DNA from 2 places in the Bacillus tequilensis genome. Region 2 is predicted to be linked to the other one. Evidence: a T-box and tRNA genes for the amino acid it is inferred to sense, from the RefSeq annotation. Region 2 holds a T-box; the other holds one or more tRNA genes.

Region 1 (4,415 bases), 520 kb from region 2:
ATACGCTTTACTCTTTTCCGTTTGGATCTAATGCATGGAATATGCTTTTCCCCGCAGACTTCATCTTGTACCATGTCCAGTCGAATAATTGATTGATTTCTTCAATCTGACCGGTGACTTGTCCAGCAGAGGCCATATACTTTTCGCCGTTTACGACAGTTACATCCCCGTCTATTTTTCCTTTAATGATCAGCTTGCCGTTTTTGACAGTCACATCACCTTTGACCGTCTCACCCTCAGGCACGATCACAGTGCTGTTATGCACCACTAGATTCGGCTGCTTGGACACGCTGAAATTGTGGTCATTATGCCAGCTGTTAAAAAAACCTCCGCCCATCAAAATGATGAATACCGCAGCAGCTGCGATAACGGGATGGGATCTGAACCATCTTTTCACAGAAGCTCTTTTCTTCTCCTTAGGCAATTTTGCCATGACGTTAGCGGTAAAATTTGCGGGGGCTTCAACATGCGATGTGCTCCGGACGAGCGCTATGGATTTTTCCATCTCATAAAAATGCTTTTTGCATTTCTCGCATGTCTCAAGATGTTCCTTTAATTCGTGTTCATCTTTTGGAAGGATATCTCCATCAAGATGCATATGCATAAGCTGCACAATTTGTTCAGGACAGCTCATTTCATCACCCCACTTAAAGATCCCTTAATTGTTTTCTGAGAGCCTCTCTGCCTCTGTGAATCCGCGTTTTTACAGTCCCAACAGGAATATTCAGAATCTCGCCGATTTCAATTAATGAGAGTTCGTCAATATACTTTAATACGATGACGGTTCTGTATTTGTCAGGAAGCTTTAAAATTTTCTGCTGAATCGTGTGTGAGAGCTCCAGCGACACAACTGCATCCTCAGGCAAAACTCCGTCTGCGGCGATTTGCGAATACATCGTCAAGCCTTCCGTACCAGCCACCACTGCATCGAGGTAATAATCTGGCTTCTTTTTGCGAATGCGGTCAATGGTCAAATTGGTGGCAATTCGGTAAAGCCAAGTTGAAAATTTCCGGTTAATATCAAAACTGTCGATATTAACGTACGCTCTGATGAAAGCCTCCTGTGCAATATCCTCCGCCTCATGCACATTGCCAAGCATACGGTAGCAAAGCTGATAAATTTTATCTTTGTAAATATCTACGATGTCTGCAAATGCATTTTGATCGCCTTTTTTGACTTGCTTAATTCTCTTTTTAATCATCATTTCCATATTTATCTAACCTCTGCCTTCACCGGTCTGTATGTATACGAGCTTCGTTTCAAAAGGTTTCAACTTTTTTATAGAATAAGTTTATCAAATTTTTGGCAGGGTGTAGATGGTAATTCGTGAATAAACTACCTTAACATATTTTTAAAATTATTATACAGACTGAACAGTTAGAAGTTGAAATGATTTAAAAAAAGAAAAAAGACACCTTTTGGTCAAAGGTGTCTGTGACTGGGCTAGCTGGATTCGAACCAACGCATGACGGAGTCAAAGTCCGTTGCCTTACCGCTTGGCTATAGCCCAATAATGGTGGAGGGGGGCAGATTCGAACTGCCGAACCCTGAGGGAGCGGATTTACAGTCCGCCGCGTTTAGCCACTTCGCTACCCCTCCATATTAATAGTAAGAAACACAGTGCCGGCAAGAGGACTTGAACCCCCAACCTACTGATTACAAGTCAGTTGCTCTACCAATTGAGCTACACCGGCAAGATGGTGGAGGATGACGGGCTCGAACCGCCGACCCTCTGCTTGTAAGGCAGATGCTCTCCCAGCTGAGCTAATCCTCCAAATGGTGACCCGTACGGGATTCGAACCCGTGTTACCGCCGTGAAAGGGCGGTGTCTTAACCGCTTGACCAACGGGCCGTTTGTGTTCTCGTCGAGCTGACAAAAGTTATTATATACAGGTTATCCCCCCTTTGTAAAGGGGAAAATTAAATTTTTTATTTTCAAACTTTTTAACTCCTTTTTTAACTGAAAAAGCCTCCTGCCATTAGTCATTTATTTTATGATAGAGACAAGCAAAGTAAGAGAGGAGAAACCATTATGATTCTAGTCAGTTCTTGTCTTGGAGGCATTGAATGCAGATATAACGGCTCTCACGCCGCGTCAGCGAAAATCAGAAAACTCGTCGATGAAAATAAAGCGGTCATGGCTTGCCCTGAGCTTCTCGGCGGCTTCTCAACTCCCCGTGAGCCTGCAGAAATCATCGGAGGCACCGGTGAGGATGTTCTCAATGGCAACGCGAAAATCGTGACAGCTTCTGGGGAAGATGTCACAGAACTATATATGAAAGGTGCCGCTAAAACGTTAGCTTACGCAAAAGAAATCAGCGCCTCTGCCATCATCTTAAAAGAAAACAGTCCATCGTGCGGAAGCGGATTTATTTATAACGGCACGTTTTCTGGCAAAAAAATCACCGGCAGCGGAGTAACCGCAGCACTGTTAAAACAAGCGGGCTACCGTGTCATTTCAGAAAACCAGCTAGACGATATATTGTAAGGAGGCCGCCACATGACTTCAGACATTTCTTTATCCTTCTATAAGCCTGAACACTTGCCGGAGCTTCAATCATTCACGCTAAACAATGATGACAAACGCTTTACCGCTCTTCCCAAAGAGGTGCTGACTCAAGCTTTGGGCGTACAGGACCGGTATCCGGTTGTCATCTTAAAAAACGATCTGCCAGTCGGTTTTTTTATTTTACACACATCAAGAGAAACGCTTGCGCCCTATTCTAACAATCCATTTGCTTTACTGCTCAGTTCCCTGTCTTTAAACGCTGTGCATCACGAAAAAGGCTATGCAAAAAAAGCAATGCTTCAGCTTCCCGCTTTTGTGGGCGGTTATTTTCCATGGTGTGATGAAATCATTTTGGCCGTCAATCATTTGAACACACGCGCAAAGCACCTTTATATGAAATGCGGGTTCCTTGATAAAGGGCGGAGAAGAATCGGACCGCTTGGCGAACAGCTCATTCTGCATTATTTCTTATCACCTTGAATGAAATAAAATTTCAAAAATTCAAAAACATAGTTGAAATATCATGACATAAATGAATATACTGAATATTGGGATATATCATTTTTGAACAGGGGGCATCCTCATGTCAGAATCAGAACTATTAAACCTTCATCATCTTACAACGGAATCACGCAATCGCCAAACAGCGGAAATCCACAAAGCAAGCACATTCGGCATCCTCCAAATGATCAACGACGAAGATCAGAAAGTCGCTGCCGCCGTTCAGCGGGTTCTACCCGATATCAAAACAGCTGTAGACTGCGCATATGACTCATTTCAAAATGGAGGGCGCCTCATATACACAGGCGCCGGCACAAGCGGCAGACTCGGTGTCATGGATGCTGTTGAATGTCCTCCCACTTATAGCGTAAGCCCGGATCAGGTCATCGGAATCATGGCTGGAGGCCCCAAAGCATTTTTGCAGGCGGCTGAAGGAATTGAAGACAGTGAAGAAGCAGGAGCTAAGGATTTAAAAAACATACAACTCACTTCAAACGACACCGTCATTGCTATTGCAGCAAGCGGCCGCACACCTTATGCTGCTGGCGCTCTAACATACGCCCGCAAAGTCGGAGCACACACCATCGCCCTTACCTGTAATGAAAATTCCGCCATCAGCAAAAACGCGGATCACCGCATTGAGGTTGTCGTCGGACCTGAGGCCATTACAGGATCAACACGTATGAAAGCGGCAACCGCTCATAAAATGATTCTAAACATGATCTCCACCACAGTAATGGTCAAAATCGGCAAGGTTTACGAAAACTTGATGGTAGACGTCAACGTCAGCAACAAAAAGCTAAAAGAACGCGCCATCAGCATCATCCAAAGCCTCACCAACGCTTCATACGACACAGCCAGAAACACACTCGAACAAGCCAATCATCACGTAAAGACGGCAATCGTCATGCTCAAAACGAGCACAGATCAGAATCAAGCCAAGACATTGCTCGATGAAGCAAACGGTTTCATTGATAAAGCAATCGAAAATTACCATCCATGATAAGGAGAGACCAAGAATGGCATCAGGCGGTTTAGCGATTATCCAATCCATGAAGCATAAGCTACCTCCATCCGAACGTAAACTTGCAGATTATATCCTAACTCATCCCCACAAAGCAATCGAAAGCACCGTCAGTGAAATCAGCACCTTAGCCAATTCAAGTGACGCCGCCGTCATCAGGCTCTGCAAATCACTCGGATTAAAGGGATTCCAAGATTTAAAAATGAGAGTGGCAGGCGATCTGGCAAAGCCTGCTGTACAAGGCTACCGGGACATTGCGCCTCACGAACCGCTGTCCTCCATTTCTGAAAAAGCGGCAGGCAACGCCATTCAAGCTATCCAGGATACTTCGGACCTGATGGACTACAAAGAGCTTGACCGAGCGGTTTCTCTGCTTCTCA
Region 2 (4,415 bases):
TGAATAGGATGAAAATGAAATCAGGGATGGAGCAGGCGGTTTCTGTGCTGCTGTTATTGTCACGGCTGCCCGTACAGTCTTCTTTAACGTCAGAGGCAATCAGCCAGCGGTTGCGCGTGTCTCCTTCTTATTTGAAGAAGCTGATGAGGACGTTGGTTCAGGCTGGTTTGGCAGAATCTATACCGGGGACGAAGGGCGGCTTTACCCTTACGAAGCCTTTGACAGACATTACGCTCTATGATGTTTATCAGGCGGTCGAAGGCAGAGGTTCGATGTATCAGGGGAAAGGCCTGCTGCAATCCGTATTCGAAGGAGAAAGCAGCTGTGTGCTGGAGACAGTCATGGGGGAAATCGAGGATAAATGGGCCAATCTCATGAGAGAAGAATCCTTGCAGCATGTCATGGACAGAGTCGGGGAATTGTACGATCTTGAAAAAATAGATGATTGGGTAAACGAGCAAATGAAAGGGCAATTGCAATGAAAAACAGCGGATCTTTACAAAAATCAGATTCATCACCAGGCATATCCGTACTGATCGTGCTCGCTCTTGGTTTTCTTATGGCTACTCTTGATGTAACCGTTGTGAATGTGGCGATGGCTGATATGAAAAGCGCTCTTTCGATGTCAATTTCAGGTGTGACGTGGGTGGTGGACGGTTACATCCTTACGTTTGCGTCGCTTCTGCTGGCAGGCGGAGCCTTGGCAGACCGTTTCGGCTCAAAGGCAGTATATATGCTGGGCTTGGCCGTTTTTGTCCTGGCCTCCTGTCTATGCGCCGCATCCATTAACGGCCAGATGCTAATTACCGGACGTCTCATGCAGGGAATTGGCGCGGCTTTGTTTATGCCAAGCTCACTCAGCCTTTTGGCGGCCTCTTACCCAGATGAACGGGTGCGGGCGCGAATGTTTGGACTGTGGGCCGCGCTTGTTTCCGCCGCTTCAGGCCTTGGACCCTTTATCGGCGGTGTGCTGGTACAGGTTGCAGGCTGGCAAAGTATTTTTCTGCTCAACGTGCCGTTAGGGGCTGCTGCACTCATTTCAGCTTATCGAATCCTCGACTGCGTGCCGGGAAAAAACAGCCGCGTAAATATGACAGGTCATCTGCTCGGAGTGGCGGCTCTCGGGTTTCTTTCCTTTGCCTTGATACAGGGACCTGCTGCGGGATGGCGCTCGCCTGTGATTCTTGGTGCATTCGCGGCGGCGGTTTTGGCATTTGTACTGTTTTTGCTGCGGGAAATTTCTGGGGAAACATCGATTCTGCCGGCGTCCTTATATAAAAACGGGCGATTCTCAGCTGCTCAATTCGTCGGGTTTTTGCTGAATTTTGCCCTTTTCGGCGGCATGTTTATGCTGAGCCTTTTTTTGCAGGAAGCAAGAGGCGCAAGCTCCTTTATGGCCGGTGTTGAGCTGCTGCCAATGATGGCGGTCTTTGTAATTGGCAATCTGCTGTTTGCCCGTCTGGCCAATCGATTTGAGGCCGGACAGCTTATGTTTGTGTCAATGGCGGTCAGCTGTATCATTGCATTGCTATTGTTTGTGCTTGTTTCTCCTGATTTTCCTTATTGGCAGCTGGCGGTCTTGATGTCTGTTATGAACCTTGGCACCGGCATAACAGTTCCTGCCATGACAACTGTCATCATGCAGGCTGCCGGACAAAAGCATGCGAATATCGCCGGCGCGGCCTTGAATGCCAACAGGCAAATCGGAGCCTTGGTCGGTGTAGCGGTTTCCGGGGTGATCATTCATCTGTCCGCCACTTGGTACGCCGGCGCAGGATTTACATTTTTGATGATGGGAGCGGCGTACAGCCTTGCCGCACTGCTTGTATGGCTGTTTTTGGCTGCCCATAACGGGACTGGCGCGCCAGAAAAAAATATAAATCACTGATTGCGCTTTGTGGGAATATATAGTAAGATATAAAAAATTATTGAACAGGCACTGATAAGGACACGAGATGCTTTTTACGGTTTCCAGAGAGGGAAGAACAGCTGAGATCTTCCTAACGCAGGGAAAGCAGCTTACCGCCTTTGAGCCGTATCGGGGAACTAAAGTATCTGATACCGTCATGCTGCGTTACAGCACCTTAAAGCCGACATACATAGCGTTTGTCGGGAATTTGGGTGGAACCACGGATGATAAACACATTCGTCCCTTTTAGAGGGATGGATGTGTTTTTTTTATGAATTGAATACATGCGAAGAAAAGGACATGAATGATCGTTACGGTTTTCAGAGAGGGAAGAAAAGGTGAGAGCTTCCCAGCTTAGGATGATTGTTTACCGCCTTGGAGCAGCATTGGGGAACTGAAGTATCCAATGCCGTCTATGCTGCGTTACAGCACCAAGCCGACATACATGGCGTTTGTCGGGAATTTGGGTGGAACCACGGGTAAATGACACACTCGTCCCTTTTAGAGGGATGGGTGTGTTTTTTTATATTTGAATACATGCGAAGAAAAGGACATGAATGATCGTTACGGTTTTCAGAGAGGGAAGAAAAGGTGAGAGCTTCCCAGCTTAGGATGGTCGTTTACCGCCTTGGAGCAGCATTGGGGAACTAAAGTATCCAATGCCGTCTATGCTGCGTTACAGCACCAAGCCGACATACATAGTGTTTGTCGGGAATTTGGGTGGAACCACGGGTAAATGACACACTCGTCCCTTTCAGCGGGACGGGTGTGTTTTTTTATATAAACAATTACGAAGGAGTGTTTAAAAATGAGTAAACATGTACACATTCAGCTTCCGGATGGACAGATCAAAGAATTTCGGAAAGGCGTCACAATCAAGGAAGCGGCTGGTGCTATCAGTTCCAGCCTGGAAAGGAAGGCGGCCGCGGGACGGGTCAACGGCAGGCTCGTTGATCTCAGCTTCAGGCTGGAGGAGGATGCCGAGCTTTCGATTGTCACACTTGATTCACAAGAAGGCTTACAGGTGCTTCGCCACACAACGGCGCACGTGCTGGCTCAAGCGGTGAAACGGCTTTACGGCGAAGTGTCATTGGGGGTGGGGCCTGTGATAGAAGACGGCTTCTACTATGACATGAAGCTGGAGCAAAGCTTGACATCAGGAGACTTAGAGGCCATCGAAAAAGAAATGAAGAACATTATAGCTGAGAATCTGGAAATCAAGCGAATTGAGGTTTCCTACGAAGAGGCAAAAGAGCTGTTTGCTGAAAATGGCGAGCCGTTTAAGCTGGAGATTTTGAACGATATTCCGCGCGGGGAGGATCTCACGCTGTACCAGCAGGGAGAATTCGTTGACCTGTGCCGCGGGCCGCATCTTCCTTCTACAGGAATGATCAAGGCCTTCAAACTGACAAGAGTATCAGGCGCGTATTGGCGCGGAAACAGCGAAAATGAAGTCCTCCAGCGGGTGTACGGGGCGGCGTTTCAAAAGAAAAAAGATCTCGATGCGCACCTGCATATGCTGGAAGAAGCGGCAAAACGAGACCATCGCAAGCTGGGCAAACAATTAGAGCTGTTTATGTTTTCTGAGGAAGCGCCGGGGATGCCGTTTTATTTGCCGAAAGGCCAGATTGTCCGCAATGAGCTGGAACGCTTCTCGCGCGAGCTGCAAACAAAGGCCGGCTACGATGAGGTGCGTACGCCGTTTATGATGAATCAGCGGTTATGGGAGCAGTCAGGGCACTGGGATCATTATCGCGACAATATGTACTTTTCAGAAGTGGATGATGCAAGATTCGCAATGAAGCCGATGAATTGTCCCGGCCATATGCTCATCTTTAAAAACAGTCTGTATTCTTATCGGGATCTGCCGATTCGGATGGCGGAGTTCGGCCAGGTGCATCGCCACGAATACAGCGGCGCTTTAAACGGAATGCTTCGCGTACGGACATTCTGCCAGGATGACGCCCATATCTTCGTTCGGGAGGAACAGATTGAGAGTGAGATTAAAGAAGCGATTCGGCTGATTGATGAGGTATATCGTACATTCAACTTCGACTATTCAGTTGAGCTTTCGACTCGTCCGGAGGACTCATTAGGCGATGACAGCCTTTGGGAAGCGTCGGAACGTTCCTTGGCACACGTTCTTGAGGAGCTTGGCCTGCCTTTTGAGGTGAATGAAGGTGATGGAGCGTTTTACGGGCCGAAAATTGATTTTCACATAAAAGATGCCTTGAAACGGAGCCATCAATGCGCGACAATTCAGCTTGATTTTCAAATGCCGGAAAAATTTGATTTAACATATATCAATGAACTCAATGAAAAGGTCCGTCCCGTCGTCATCCACAGAGCGGTTTTCGGCTCAATCGATCGTTTCTTCGGCATTTTGATCGAGCATTTCGGCGGGGCTTTCCCAGCCTGGCTCGCACCGGTTCAGGTTCAAGTCATACCGGTTTCACACGTTCATTTGGACTATTGCAGAAAGGTGCAGGCAGAGTTGAAACAGCTG

Evidence for each region. A T-box is a leader RNA that pairs with one kind of tRNA and senses whether it is charged. The one in region 2 lies ahead of thrS (threonine--tRNA ligase), so its partner is inferred to be a tRNA-Thr.
Region 1: it encodes a tRNA-Thr, which carries the amino acid that the T-box ahead of thrS (threonine--tRNA ligase) is inferred to sense. The anticodon was not compared.

The regions. Positions count from the first base shown of each region.
Region 1 is NZ_CP048852.1:190,573-194,987, reverse strand. Features, by position in the region: gene rsiW (anti-sigma-W factor RsiW) at 8-634, opposite strand; gene sigW (RNA polymerase sigma factor SigW) at 648-1,211, opposite strand; tRNA gene G4P54_RS01115 (tRNA-Gln) at 1,440-1,511, opposite strand; tRNA gene G4P54_RS01110 (tRNA-Tyr) at 1,516-1,600, opposite strand; tRNA gene G4P54_RS01105 (tRNA-Thr) at 1,623-1,695, opposite strand; tRNA gene G4P54_RS01100 (tRNA-Val) at 1,700-1,775, opposite strand; tRNA gene G4P54_RS01095 (tRNA-Glu) at 1,779-1,853, opposite strand; gene G4P54_RS01090 (2-thiouracil desulfurase family protein) at 2,034-2,489, shown strand; gene G4P54_RS01085 (GNAT family N-acetyltransferase) at 2,502-2,990, shown strand; gene murQ (N-acetylmuramic acid 6-phosphate etherase) at 3,094-4,014, shown strand; gene G4P54_RS01075 (MurR/RpiR family transcriptional regulator) at 4,031-4,415, shown strand, end outside.
Region 2 is NZ_CP048852.1:3,687,903-3,692,317, reverse strand. Features, by position in the region: gene G4P54_RS19435 (Rrf2 family transcriptional regulator) at 9-482, shown strand; gene G4P54_RS19430 (MFS transporter) at 479-1,888, shown strand; T-box leader at 1,931-2,157, shown strand; T-box leader at 2,190-2,412, shown strand; T-box leader at 2,443-2,665, shown strand; gene thrS (threonine--tRNA ligase) at 2,718-4,415, shown strand, end outside.